2 regions of the Mesorhizobium sp. M7A.F.Ca.MR.245.00.0.0 genome follow, and region 1 is predicted to be linked to the other one. Evidence: riboswitches for the same ligand, from Rfam matches in the RefSeq annotation. Region 1 holds a riboswitch; the other holds the start of a gene.
The links. Region 1 has a riboswitch for cobalamin ahead of bluB (5,6-dimethylbenzimidazole synthase). Riboswitches for the same ligand answer to the same signal wherever they lie in the genome.
Positions count from the first base shown of each region.

Region 2: it holds a riboswitch for cobalamin, as region 1 does, so the genes downstream of both, EOB80_RS16020 (aromatic ring-hydroxylating dioxygenase subunit alpha) here and bluB (5,6-dimethylbenzimidazole synthase) in region 1, are expected to answer to the same signal.

Region 1 covers NZ_RZTE01000004.1:673-7,853, reverse strand. The annotation lists gene EOB80_RS06565 (GNAT family N-acetyltransferase) at 1-472, shown strand, start outside; gene EOB80_RS06560 (hypothetical protein) at 561-854, opposite strand; gene dxs (1-deoxy-D-xylulose-5-phosphate synthase) at 1,019-2,932, opposite strand; gene EOB80_RS06550 (pirin family protein) at 3,061-3,981, opposite strand; gene EOB80_RS06545 (DUF2277 domain-containing protein) at 4,021-4,287, opposite strand; gene EOB80_RS06540 (exodeoxyribonuclease VII small subunit) at 4,398-4,649, opposite strand; gene EOB80_RS06535 (histone deacetylase family protein) at 4,653-5,579, opposite strand; cobalamin riboswitch at 5,701-5,881, shown strand; partial or broken gene bluB (5,6-dimethylbenzimidazole synthase) at 5,884-6,558, shown strand; gene EOB80_RS06525 (hypothetical protein) at 6,681-7,181, opposite strand, start outside.
Region 2 covers NZ_RZTE01000013.1:98,962-106,142, forward strand. The annotation lists gene EOB80_RS15995 (glycosyltransferase) at 1-667, opposite strand, end outside; gene EOB80_RS16000 (glycosyltransferase family A protein) at 723-1,475, opposite strand; gene EOB80_RS16005 (serine kinase) at 1,472-2,521, opposite strand; gene EOB80_RS16010 (PqqD family protein) at 2,571-3,002, opposite strand; gene EOB80_RS16015 (hybrid-cluster NAD(P)-dependent oxidoreductase) at 3,132-4,232, opposite strand; gene EOB80_RS16020 (aromatic ring-hydroxylating dioxygenase subunit alpha) at 4,258-5,505, opposite strand; cobalamin riboswitch at 5,620-5,822, opposite strand; gene EOB80_RS16025 (DUF680 domain-containing protein) at 6,331-6,528, shown strand; gene EOB80_RS16030 (DUF680 domain-containing protein) at 6,615-6,851, shown strand; gene ugpC (sn-glycerol-3-phosphate ABC transporter ATP-binding protein UgpC) at 6,927-7,181, opposite strand, start outside.

The sequences.
Region 1 (7,181 bases):
GCGGTTGTGGCTTGCAAAACACGGCCGCGTTTCGGACCTCTTCGACGAAGGCTCCCCCGCGCTGGCGGCACTCATATCCGTTCTGGCCAAGCTTGGATTGCTGCGCATCTTTGTGCTCGAACGCGAAGACGAGATCATCGCCATCTCGATCAATTTCGAGCAGCATGGAACGATGATGGCTTTCGTCACCACCTATGATCCGGCCTTCGAACGGGCCTCGCCGGGGATGGTCTTGATGATGGATTACATCCAGTGGTCGTTTGACCGGGGCTTGACCACGATCGATTTTCTCTGCGGCGGCGAGGATTTCAAGCGCCGCTTTGCGACGCATTCGGTGATCTTGTCGTCGGTGGTGGGTGGACGAAACCTGCGCGGACGCCTAGCCGCCCTGGCAGACCGCGCCCGCCACGCGGCGCAATCCTGGCGCCCCGAGAAATCGGCGCAGCAAGCGGAGCTGGTTGCGGCGGAGTAGCATCGCCGACGCTTTTTAGATCGCCTGCACAGCGGCAAGCGCGATGAAACGATCGGGCAATCCCGATCAAGGCTTGTTGGCCTTCAGCTCAGAATACGGTTCGCGAAACCGGGCGCTCGACGGCTGGAGACAAGCCATCCTCACGGCCGCCCGAAGCTTGCTCGCGTGCAGGCTCGATGGCACCCGCAGGCGCGGGAACAGGGGCCGGCAGAACCACCAATTGCGGCACCTGCTTGAAGGAAAAGCCGCCGCGGATGTCGCCCATCTTGCCGGCGATGATGCCCATCGCCGCCTTTTCGAGGCTGCGGTCATAGCGCGTTTCGGCTGTGGCCGGCGCGATGATAACGGCGCAAAGTGCTGCGCCGCACAGAAGCGTTTTCATTGTTGTTGTCTCCCTGCCTGATCACGATCTAGCAGGGCGCCATTGAAAAACGGCCAAGAGACACGGTAAGCAAAGCGCCAAACGGCAGCGTAAACAATGCCTTAAGATCGCTTGCCGGCAAACTGATTCAAGTCTTTGAGACTTTGATTCAGGCGCGCTGGGATTCAGGCGCGCTGGGCGTGGACTGTGTGCCCGAGTGCCACGAACACGGTGCGCACGATGCCGGCGGCATCGAGCCCGGCATCGGCATACATCTTTTCCGGCTTGGCGTGGTCGCTGAACGCGTCGGGCAGCACCAGCGGACGCACCTTCAGGCCGCTTTCCAGCAGGCCCTCATGGGCAAGGAACTGCAGCACGTGGCTGGCGAAGCCGCCGACGGCGCCCTCCTCCACCGTCACCAGCACCTCATGCGAGCGGGCCAGCCGCCGGATCAGATCCTGGTCGAGCGGCTTGGCGAAACGGGCGTCGGCGACCGTGGTGGACAGCCCGGCAGCACCTAGCTCCTCCGCGGCGATCAGGCAATCCTGCAGCCGCGTGCCGAAAGACAGCAATGCAACCTTGGTACCCTCCTTGACGATGCGGCCCTTGCCGATTTCGAGAACCGAGCCGCGCTCCGGCATGTCGACGCCGATACCGTTGCCGCGCGGATAGCGGAAGGCGATCGGGCCCTCATCATAGCTCGCCGCGGTGCGCACCATGTGGCGCAGCTCCGCCTCGTCGGCGGCCGCCATGACGACGAAACCCGGCAGTGTCGCCAGGAAGGTGGTGTCGAAGGCGCCGCAATGGGTCGCGCCATCGGCGCCGACGAAACCGGCGCGGTCGATGGGAAACCGCACCGGCAGTTTCTGAATAGCGACGTCGTGGACGACCTGGTCGTAGGCGCGCTGCAGGAAGGTGGAATAGATGGCCGTGAACGGCTTGTAGCCTTCGGTGGCAAGGCCGGCGGCGAAGGTCACCGCGTGCTGTTCGGCGATGCCGACATCGAAGGTGCGCGACGGGAACGCTTCGCCGAACAGGTCGAGACCGGTGCCGCTCGGCATAGCGGCCGTGACGGCGACGATGCGGTCGTCCTCGCGGCCCTCCTGGACCAGGCTTTCGGCGAACACCTTGGTGTAGGCCGGTGCGTTGGCTGGCGCCTTGGCCTGCGCGCCGGTGATGACGTCGAACTTGTTGACGCCGTGATATTTGTCGGCGGCGGCTTCGGCCGGCGCATAGCCCTTGCCCTTCTGGGTGACGACATGGATGAGCACCGGGCCTTCGCCATTGTCGCGGACATTTTTCAGGACCGGGATCAGGTGCTCCAGATTGTGGCCGTCTATCGGGCCGATGTGATAGAAGCCGAGTTCCTCGAACAGCGTGCCGCCGGTGACGTAGCCGCGTGCATGCTCGACCGCCCTTGTGATCGCACGATCCGCGCGCTTGCCGAGATAGGAAGTCAGTTTCTTGCCGAAATCGCGCAGGCCGATATAGGCCTTGCCGGAGGCCAGCCGCGCCAGATAGGCGCTCATCGCGCCGGTCGGCGGCGCGATCGACATGTCGTTGTCGTTGAGAATGACGATCAGCCGTGCATCGAGCGCACCGGCATTGTTCATCGCCTCATAGGCCATGCCGGCAGACATGGCGCCGTCACCGATGACGGCAATGACGTTGTTGCGGCCGCCGGAGAGATCGCGGGCGGCGGCCATGCCGAGGCCGGCCGATATCGATGTCGAGGAGTGGGCGGCGCCGAAGGGATCGTACTCGCTCTCGGCGCGGCGGGTGAAGCCGGACAGACCGCCTTCCTGGCGCAGCGTGCGGATACGGTCGCGGCGGCCGGTCAGGATCTTGTGCGGATAGGCCTGGTGGCCGACATCCCAGATCAGCCTGTCATCGGGGGTGTTGAAGACATAGTGCAGCGCCACTGTCAGCTCGACCACGCCAAGCCCGGCGCCCAGATGACCACCCGTGCGGGACACGGCGTCGACCAGCTCGGCGCGAAGCTCGGACGCCAATTGCGGCAGTTCACTTTCCGCAAGCGTGCGCAGGTCGGCCGGGATGCGGACCTTGTCGAGAAGTGGCGTATGCGGCGTTGCGTTCACGGTGCTGAGGCTTTCGGTTGATGGGCGAAATAGGTCGCCGGCCGGCGAAAGTAAATGCGTGTCAGTGACCCGGATCAGGCCCTAGTCTTTGTCTATGCATTTCGTTCTGCCACTTTGGGTGACAGGCATCAGCTTTCCGGCAGCGGGATGAATTCTTCCTCGTCTCCTGGAACGATGTCGAAGCGGCCCGTCTTCCATTCTTGCTTGGCCTGTTCGATGCGTTCCTTCGACGATGAGACGAAATTCCACCAGATGTAACGCTTCGAACCGAGCGAGGCGCCGCCAAACAGCATGAAATGTGCACCGGTCTGCGACGATACGACGATCTCGTCACCGGGACGGAACACCAGCAGCCGTTCCGCCGGAAAGACGTCACCTGATATCGAGACCTCGCCTTCCAGCGTGTAAATGGCGCGCTCTTCCGCATCGGCAGGGATTTTCACGCTGGCGCCGGGCGCCAGGCGCAGGTCGGCGTAGAGCGTCTCCGAGTCGGCCCTGACCGGCGACCGCAACCCCTGGAAATCGCCGATGATGAGGCGCCCGTTGACGCCTTCGGCATCGATCTCGGGAAGCCTGAGCGCTCCTGTGTTCTCGAAAACCGGTGCCACCTCTTCCTTGTCGTCCGGCAGCGCCAGCCATGTCTGCAGGCCGGACACCGACATCGGCGCGCCACGCAATTCCTCCGGCGTACGCTCCGAATGGACGATGCCGCGGCCGGCGGTCATCAAATTCACGTCGCCGGGCTGAATGACCATTTCAGTACCGAGTGAGTCGCGGTGCCGGATCTTGCCGTCGAACAGATAGGTGACCGTCGACAGGCCGATATGCGGATGCGGACGGACATCCAGTGCCTGGCCGGCCCGCAGGATCGCCGGGCCCATGCGGTCGAAGAAGATGAACGGCCCCACCAGCCGCCTTTTTGCCGTCGGCAGGGCACGGCGCACCTGAAAACCGCCGATGTCCTTGGCGTTCGGGATGACCATCAATTCGATCTGGTCGCTGGCTAAGGCATCGCCCACCTCAGGGTCTTTCCCGGGGAAGAAACTCATGGACTCTCCTTGTCGGTGGTCGAAGGCCGCCTGGCCGCATCAGGCAAAGCGGATCGCCGCCTTTGCCCGCAGCTTGGCCGCCACCTCTTCGCGATTACGCGGATGCTGATGGGTTTCCAGGGAATCGAGCAGTTCGCGCGCCGAGGCCGCGATGGCTTCGACGGCATGGTCGAAGGCGTGCTGGTTCTGCTTCGAGGGTCGCGTCGTTCCGCTCAGCTTGCGGACGAACTGAAGGGCCGCGTCGCGCACCTCGTCATTGGTTGCCGGCGGATCAAAATTGAACAGGGTCTTGATGTTTCTGCACATCCCTTCCGTATCTCCTCTTGTCCTTGAGCTGTTTCAATCGGGACGAGTTATATCCTCGATCATGATCATGTCCAAAAACCGGTGAGGCGAGCCTATGTTCGGACCGGGCCTCAATCCGCGTCGAGTGGCTCCGTTCCGACCGGCTTTCCGTCGCGCGACAGCCTGATCTTCTCGACCTTGTCCTCGGCGGCCTTCAGCAGCCGGTCGCAATGCGCCTTCAGCGCCTCGCCACGTTCATAGATCTTGATCGACTGGTCGAGCGGCACGTCGCCACGCTCCAGATCATCGACGATCTTCTCCAGCGCATCGAGTGCCTGCTCGAAGCTCATCGCCTTGACGTCTTCGTTGGTCTCATCGGCCATCATTCATCCTTTCATCAGTCGCCCGACATGGGCGGCGACCGAAAATGCCAATCCCTGCAGATCGTAGCCGCCCTCGAGCAGGCTGACGAGCCGGTTGCCGCTGTGGCGTGCCGCGCGCTGCATCAGCTGGCCGGTCGCCCAATCGAAATCATCCTCGGTCAGATTGATCTCGGCCAGCGGATCGCGGTGGTGCGCGTCGAACCCCGCCGAAATGATAATCAGGTCGGGCGCGAAATTGTCGAGCGCGGGCAGGACGCGCGACAGGAAGGCATCGCGAAACACCTCGCTGCCAGTCTGCGGCGCCAGCGGCGCGTTGACGATGTTGCCGGCGCCCGTTTCGTTCTTCGCTCCGGTGCCGGGATAAAGCGGCATCTGGTGTGTCGAGCAATAGAGCACCGACGGATCGTCCCAGAAAATGTCCTGCGTGCCATTGCCGTGATGCACGTCCCAGTCGACGATGGCAACGCGCTCGACACCGTGTTTCTTCTGCGCATAGCGCGCCGCGATCGCCGCCGTGTTGAACAGGCAGAAGCCCATGGCGGTGGTCTTTTCGGCATGATGGCCGGGCGGCCGGGCGGCGACGAAGACGTTGTCGGCACGGCCCGAAAAGACGTCATCGACGGCGGCGTTGGCGGCGCCGATCGCGGTGATCGCCGCTTGCCAGCTCTTCGGACTGGCAGTGGTGTCGGCATCGATGCGGGCAATCCCCTCGTCGGGAATGGCGGCGCGCACGCGGGCGACGAAATCGGCGGGATGCGCGTAGAGGATGGTGGCCTCGTCGCCTTCCGGCGCCTGGATACGATCGAGCCCGGCAAAGGCTTCCTCATCGAGCACGCGCTCGATGGCACGCAAGCGGTCGGGCCGCTCGGGATGTCCGGGCGGCGTGAGATGCTCGAGGAAGATCGGATGGGTGTAGAGACGGGTGGTCATCGTCCTAATCTAGTGACCCGGATCGACAAAGGCCATGCACGGGCGGCCGATGACTGGGGAAAATCGCGACTGCGTCCATTCGCGTCGCTGCAAGCATTGGCCCCGCGGGCGCTTCGGCGTAAGATCCTTGGTACTGCCTGGTGCCCGCCGCAAGCGGGAGAATCGGGAACACGGTTGAATTCCGTGGCGTGCCCAACGCTGTGAGGGGGACCGCGCCGGTAAATGCCACTGTCGATGACGGGAAGGCACCGGACGCGGGTTGATCCCGAGCCAGAAGACCGGCCTGGCAGGCATCGTCATCCGCATGGTCAGGCGGATGATATCAATTGCAATCGCAAGGGGACAAGCGATGCCGGAACACCTGACCGCTGCTGTTGGCGACGGATTTGACCAGAGTGCGCGCGATGCGGTCTATCGCGCCATGTTCACACGGCGCGACGTGCGCAGTCATTTCCTGCCCACCCCAATTGATGACGACGTGCTGGCGCGGCTGCTGCTTGCCGCGCACCATGCGCCGTCTGTCGGCTTCATGCAGCCTTGGAACTTCATCGTCATTCGCGACGCCGAGCGACGGGAAAAGATACGCGACCTGTTCCTGGCGGCGCGCGAGCAGGAACTGCCGGCGATCGACGAAGAGCGGCAGGAACTCTACCGCAAGCTCAAGCTGGAAGGCATCTGCGAAAGCGCGCTCAACATCTGCATCACCTGCGACCGGCAGCGCTCGAAGGGTTCGCCGCTGGGACGCTGGCACAATCCGGAGATGGATCTCTACAGCACCGTCTGCGCGGTGCAGAATTTCTGGCTGGCCGCGCGTGCCGAGGGCGTCGGTGTAGGCTGGGTCAGCATCATCGAAGCGCAGGCGCTAAAGCGGCTGTTGGCCATTCCGGACCACGTAACGCCGATCGCCTATCTCTGCGTGGGCCGTGTTTCCGAGTTCGCTCCCAAACCGGACCTTGAAACGCATGGCTGGGGACGGCGGCTGCCGCTGCCGGAGCTGATCATGAGCGAGACCTTTTCCGGGCAAGGCGAGACACAGCTCAAATCCACCGTGGCGCGCCTCAACACCGTTTCTGCCTCACCAGACATCACCCGCCCGGCCGATCAGGGTGTGGCGCCGGCCGTACCCCAGCGCGAACCGCCGAAGGAGGCGAGCGCCTTGTCCTTGAGCTCCCTGAACTTCGACGACGCCTCGGCCAGCCGGGCGTCCCAGGCCGGATCCGGCACCTGGCCCGCGATGGTCTTGAAATAGACCTGCATCAGGCAGGCGATGGCGAAGGGTTCAATGAACGCCGCCTTGAATGCCCAGGCGAAGACGATGGCGAGCACAAAAGCCCAGCCGGCGAGCTGGCCAGGCATCAGGAACAGAATCGCGCCGGCAGGCGCCAGCATCATCAGAAAGATGATGAACGACACGCCCCACATGATGACCGCCAGCCAGACGGCGTTCTTGACCATGACCTTGCCGTTCTGGGCATAGAGCACGACGCCCTGCCGCGCCGTCTCGAAGGGCGAGGCTGAATTGATGCGGATGTTGTAGCCGAGGATGATCTCGTCGACATAGGTCAGCGACAGGCGGATCACGGTGTTGATGAACGAGACCAG
Region 2 (7,181 bases), on a different contig from region 1:
TCGACTTGTGAATGGCGCGCATGAACTCGCGAAAGGGCACATCGGCTTCCTTGGTCATGTTGCCGGGATGACGCCTGTAGTAGAGAGCCACCGTATCGGGCATAACGTATTTTGTCTGGCTCTCAAAGATACGCAACAGGTAGTCGGTGTCCTCGGCCTGTTTGAAATCCTCGTCGAAATCTCCGGTGCGCTCGATGAGGTTTCGCGCAAAGATCCCGGCGGACAGGTGGATCCCTCGCACGGTGATGGAGTGGCTGTCGGCGGCCGGTTCCAGCGTCTCGCCATCTATCTTGTCGACCAGCGTCATGCGCGAATAGGTCAGGTCGAGGCCAGGATTCTCTCCGAAACAAGCGAGATCCGCCTTGAAGCGCCCTGTCGGGGAGATGTCGTCCGAATCGAGAAACGACACCAGACGAGTCTGCGGCAGCAACTGCTTCAGCCCGGCATTGCGCGCTTTGGTGACCCCGCCATTGATCTGCTGGAAAAGACGAATGCACGGGGCCTCGGCGATCAACGACCGTACGACGGCTGCCGAACCATCGGTTGACCCATCGTCGATGACGATGATGTCGAGATCGATGTCTTCGCGCTGCCTGAGCAGCGAGCGCAGCGCGAGGCCAACGAATTGTTCGCGATTGTAGACCGGCATGATGACGCTCAGCTTCATGGGCGTCTCCGGCAGCGTTCCGGGCTTGGCTCATCCGACTTGATTGTGTCGAGCATCATAGCATCCGCCAATCGGTGGGACTCTTCAATTCGAAGATTCCCTGGACCTCTCGCCGTGACGGATCGGCCTTGCGCCGCCGCATCGACTTGTGGATTGCACGCAAGTGGTTGCGGACCCTGCCGCTATGTTCCTTGGTGACATTTCCGGCATGGCGTCGGTAGTAGATCGCGACCGCGTCCAACAATTCGTAGTTCGGTCCCGCCTCGAAAACGCGCAGCAGATAGTCGGTATCCTCAGCCTGCTCGAAATCCTCATCGAACTCGCCCGTCCGGTCGACAAGCCCTCTGCTGAACACGGCGGCGCTCAGCGAAATTCCCCGAAGCGTCATCGTGCGGCTGGCGACTGCCGGTTTCAGCCGCTCATCGTCAATCCGATCAACCAGCGTCATCAGCGAGTAGGTTAGCTCGAGTCCGGGGTCTGCTCTGAAGCGCGCGAGGTCCTTCTTGAACCGTCCGGCCAGCGAGATGTCGTCAGAATCCAGAAACGAAACGAACTCCGCATCCGGCGGCAGTTGCCGCAGCCCGGCGTTGCGCGCCCTGGCTACGCCCATGTTGGATTGCTGGAACAGTCGGATGCAGGCGTTTTCGCGCATCATCGAGCGCACGGCCCCAGCAGAGCCGTCGGTCGAGCCGTCGTCGATGACGATGATGTCGAGATCGGCGGCGTCCCGCTGCCGCACCAGCGAGCGCAATGCCGAAACGACATAGCGCTCACGGTTGTAGACGGGCATTATCACGCTCAGTTTCACGAAGCGCCCCGCGTGAGAAAGTCCGCAATCGTACCGGCTATCTCCTGTGGCTGCGTCCCCAGCGACAGACGATAGCACGGCAGCAGGCGGGTCAGATCGCTGAAGAAGCGAAAGCCGCTCTCCCGCTCGCCCGGCATCTGCGCTATGCCCGACGGCGCCAAGGCGATCATGGCATCCCTACGCGACACCGGCACGATCGAACTTGCCTCGCCTCCGCCGATATGTGGCACCAGCAGCGCGATGATGTCCAGACTTTCGGGCACCGGCCGAGGCGCGATGTCATCAATGTGAAAAGCATGCTTGCCTTGCCAGTTGAGCGGACCATGCGCTTTCAGCCGATGCTTCAGCCCAAGCCGAACGAACCCCTGGGGATCCTGTTTGAGTGTTGAAAACAGTGGGCGGGCAGTCACGCCGTTGGAGAGGTCGACCAGCACATAGTCGTCGCCGACGCTGTCCAGTCCGTTGAGGAGGCCGGCGGCGACGGTTCCGGATTTCCCGGCCCCGCCCGCGCCGGCCAGCAGCACGCCCCTGCCCTTAGTCCCGAGCGTCCCCGCATGGGCCAGCCGCATGCCGCGTGCCGCATATTCCCAATGCAGGAAAGCCCGCAGCGGCGCTCCCGGCTCCCACGGTGGAAAGGCATCGGCCGAAGCCATCAATTGCACGCCAACGCGACGTTGCGGATCATAGAACTGCCAGAAATCCAGGTCGTGAAAATGGTTGCCGCGCAATCCGGCCTCCGCCAGCCGGGTGGCGAAGCCATGCTGCGTGAAGGGCCCCTGGCCCCAACTGACCGGTGCCGCGATGCCGTCTATGCCGGGATGTGCGACGAAGACGCGGCAGATATCGGCAGGCGTTCGGTTGCCCGGAGCAGGGACAAAGCCATGAGCGACGGCATCCGCCAATGCGCCGGCGCTGACATTCGCGGTCAAATCCAGATGCGGCAAGCTCGCCTTGCGGGTCAGTGGATAATGCTCGGCGCTGCTCTCTGCTTGCGCCAGGACATGACGTGCGTAGTCAACCAAGTTTTCGAGAGTGACGTTCGGCATGGGTTTGCCTGTTCCGGAGCTGTCCGGCAACGAGAACCTGATGGGCGCTTCAGTTGGCCTGCTTCACCGCGGGCCAGCCGAGGGGCTCCTCGACCTCGTGGATGGGGTCGACGACAATGAGATCGGCGAGATCGTCATGGATGTCGACCTTGAGGGGCTCTCTGGCAGCGGCGAGCTGAGCCAGCAATTCGCTTGGAGCCGGTCTTGCCACGCCATCGGTTACGGCCGCCAGCAAACCGAATTCGAGCAATTGTGAAACAAAGCCGTCAATCGCGGCGGCATCGAGGGCGCCAATGCCGGTCGCGGCGCCGACCAGTTCGGAGGCAGGCACGCCGGACGACAGTGCATCCCAAAGTCTGCTGCCTGAATCAGAGAAGCCGAAATATTTGCCTGTGGTCAGGTCAAGAACGACGGCTTCGCCGTCGAAGGATTCAAAGACGATATCCTTGCTGGCAATGGCATAGATGCCGGATTGTCGCATGTTTGCTCCCCCGCCGAGCAGGCCGCGGAGATGATCTTCGGGCCTTACGGTCAACCCCACCGTTGCAGGCGTCTAACCATTTGCAGGGTTTTTGGCAAGATGGCGCAGGCTCGGGGCGAGCGCAGCCGGTCACGCTTCGATTTCAAGCGCAGAAAGCGGCTTCGAGCAACAGGCGAGGATAAAGCCGTCCTCGATTTCGTGATCGAGGATGCCGCCATTGTGACTCATCTCGACATCGCCCGCGACCTTCCTCACCTTGCAGGTGCCGCACAGGCCGAACTCGCAGGCGGCGGGAATCCGCACCCCAGAGGCGCGTGCCGTCTGCAGCACGGTCTGGCCGGCGACGCATTCGGCGTCGACATCGGAAAGCGAAAACCGGATCGGTGTCACGGCCTCGACGGCAGCAGCAGCGCCGTCTTCCGCCGGCGGCGAGAACGGCGCCGGGATCTCCTCCACGGCAGGCGCAGCAAAGCTTTCCTGATGGTATTTCGCCATGTCGAAGCCGGCGGCGTCCAGCATGCCGCGCACGGCGCGCATGAAGGGATCGGGGCCGCAGCAGAAAATCTCGCGCTCGCGGAAATCGGGCGCCAGCAATGGCAGCCGGATCGCGTCGATGCGGCCCATATGGCCGAACCAGCCCTCGCGGCTCGACCGCTCCTCGATCATGAAGCCGAGCGACAGGCCGGGCATGCGGCTGCCGAGCAGCTCGAGTTCCTTGCGGAAAATGATCTCTTCCGGGCGGCGCGCACAGTTGACGAAGCCGACATCTGTCCATGGCGCACAGTCGTTCAACCAGCGCAGCATCGACATCATCGGCGTCACGCCGGAGCCCGCCGAAATGAACAGATATTTGGCCGCCGGGTGGCTATGCAGCGAAAAATCACCGGTCGGCCCATAGGCCTTGACGTGCGAGCCCGGCGTCAGATAGTCGAACATCCAGCGCGTGCCGGTGCTGCCCGCCTGCGCCTTGACCGTCACCGCGATCGAGAATGGCCGCGACGGCGAGGACGACAGCGTGTAGGTGCGCATCAGCGGCCCCTCCGATGTCGGCAGTTCCAGCGTCACGAACTGGCCCGGCTTGTAGCGGAACCAGGTCTGGTTGTCGGAGCGGAAGGTGAAGGTCTTCACGTCCGGCGCTTCGTCGCTGACGCCGATCACTTCCAGCACCTGCAGCCGGTCGTTCCAGGGCGTCATCTGGTCGAGATGGCGATAGAGGCCAAGGTCCGTCATCGCATTCATCCTCTTGTCCCCTGAGCTAGGCGACGCTGCGCAGGGCCGGCCGGCCGCCTTCGGCAAGGCGCGGCCCGATGAACGACGCGTACCACTCGACGAACTGGATCACGCCGCCCTCATGCAGCTCCGAATAGGGGCCTGGTTCGTAGGCCGGCGACAGGATGCCGAAGGCGTTTTCCTCGACGATGCGGCGGTCCTGGTCGTTGGTCTCGGTCCAGACATGGGTGAGCTCAGCGAGGTCGTAGTCGATGCCTTCGACCGCATCCTTGTGGACGAGCCATTTCGTCGTCACCGCGGTTTCCGTGGCACTGATCGGCAGCACGCGGAAGGTGACGGCGTGGTCGCCGAGGATATGGTTCCAGGTGGTCGGATAGTGGTAGAGCAGCAAGGAACCGATGCGGTCGGTTGAAACGCTGTCGGACAGGTTCTTCTGGACCGCCCGTTTTCCCGTCATGGTGTAGCTGACGGCATCGCGCAGCAGCGGCGCGCGGGTGGCGCGGTACTGCCCTGCCGGATCGATGCGGAATTTGCTCGGCAAGCCAGCGGCCTCGCATTTGGCCCAGTGCGCGACCATCTCGGGGTCGCTGTCGGCGCCGTTGACGCCGGTCACGGTCGGCGCCTCGGGGAAGGTCTTGCACAGCTCAGGGTGATTGGCGACGCAGTGGTAGCACTCGCGGTTGTTTTCCCAGACCAGCTTCCAGTTGCCCTTCTCGACGATCGTGCTCTCAAAGGCGATCTTTGCCTCACGCAACCGGTGCGGCAAAAGATAGGGTTCGATCATCGCCCGCATCGGCGTGAAATCCGCCGGTTCTTTGGCCAGGCAGATGAAGATGTAGCCGCCGACGCTCTCGCAGGCGACCGGCTTCAGGCCGAAATCACTCTTGTCGAAACCGTCGGCCATCTGGCGGGCAAACAGCAGGCGGCCGTCCAACTCATAGGTCCACTGATGATAGGGGCAGACGAGCTTTGCCGCCGTACCCTTCTCCGTGTTGCACACGCGGCTGCCGCGATGGCGGCAGGAATTGTGGAAGGCGTTGATCTTGCCTTGCTGGTCGCGGACAAGGACGACCGGATAGTCGCCGATCTGCACGGTGATGTAGCTGCCCGGCTTCGGCAGTTCGCAATCATGGCCGATGAACAGCCAGTCGCGATACCAGATCAGCTCCATGTCGAGCTTGAAGTAGTCTGGATCGGTGTAGAAGGGCTGCTCCAGCGAAAAGCCTTGCCGGCGCCCCTTCAGGAGCCTCAGCATGTCGTTGCGGGTATCCATGTCCTGTCCTCGTTTCTAAGGACTGAACTGGTGGTGATGGAGGAAGGATTGAAACGCAGGCCGGCTAGGTGCCGGACATGCGCTATCCACCTCTTGACCGCCCACCGCGATCAGTCGAGTCTAAAAATCTCGGGCTGGTTTCCGGGCTCTGGAGTTGTCCTTGCGGACCATCGCGACACCTTCCCAGGCAGTTGCCCAGTGGTCTCCCGTTGCGACTTGAACTCCACCACCGTTGCGGGGGCAGCGCCGGATTCTGACCGGCTTCCCAATTCTCCGCCTCGTCGTCACGAAGCGGCACCTGAGATGGGTATGATCTAACCACGATCGCTGGCGCGCCGTCGGCATGAAAACGACATCGTATCCATGCGGCGCGACACGGCATGCGAAACGTCACCGCAGATCGTCTGGGGCCGAAATCCCGCCTCCCGGGCGGCCATTTGCCGGCTGCGATCTTCCCGAATCCGACCCTTGGCGGGGGTCAAAAAGGTTAACGGTTTCGAAAAGTGACTATTAGCTTGACCTAAAATCGAACCGAACGGTTCGTTTCTGTTGACGGTGCGTGCAGGACGGTGTGAACGCCGGGCCTTTGAAACAGTCAGTGATCCATCGGATGGTTAGACTTAACATGCTGATATAAAGAGGAAAAATGCCTCTCTAGATTCCCCTGGCACAATTTCAAGGTGTGGATTCATGGTCCACACGGAACAACTTCGTGATTGGAAAAGGCGGGGTTGCCCTCCCACATCGGGGTTGTCCGAACGACGCGATTTCATTTCCAAGACACGCCGCTAGACGGACGGAAAAAGACGATACTGGAGTACAAAAATGAAAAAGATCATTCTCACTGCCGCAGCCCTTCTGGCCATTTCCGGCAGCGCCTTCGCTGGTAGCGACCACTACGGTTCGAACGCCGCGGCAGCCACTGCTGTCGACAGCTCGTACACCGCTTCGACCAAGAAGTCGGAACCGGCTGCTCAGGCGCCTGCCCAGGGTGCTGACCACAACCTCTTCGGCAACAACTAACAGCCGATTCCCAGTCGACGGCGGGCTCGCCCGCTGCCCTGGCGAAATTCAGACATTCGAAATTCAGACATTCAGGAGTATTCAAGATGAACAAGATCCTCATTGCTGCCGCCGCCGTTCTGGCCATCACCGGCAGTGCCTTCGCCGGCAGCGACAACTTTGGCTCCAACGGCGCCAATCAGCCTGCGGTTACCTCGGTTGACAGCGCGCATACGAGCTCGGTCCGCAACAGCGGTGGCCTCGTCGAGAAGCTGCTCAATTCGTCGGGCGACGTAGAGAAGTCCGCCCCTCAGGGCAGCGACCGGAATCTCTTTGGCCGTTAACAGCCGAAGCTGATCTTCAACAAAAGAGCGGCGGGCCTGGCCCGCTGCTCTTTTTGCGTCCAAGACGGTCCTGCGTCAGGCCGCCTTCGCTTCAGCCTCATGAAGGGCAAACGACCGCCCATCGGTGTCGAAGATATGCAGGTCCTCGCCATTGGCGCTCAGCCGCAATGTCGAACCGCGCTTGACCTCGACATTGCCGGGCAGCTTGGTCACCAGCGGCAGGTCGGCGCGACCGATGTCGACATAGACCAGCTGCACCTCGCCGAGCTGCTCGACATAGTCGACCGTCCCCTCGAACAGATAGTCCGCGCCGCTGGCGATGATCAGGTC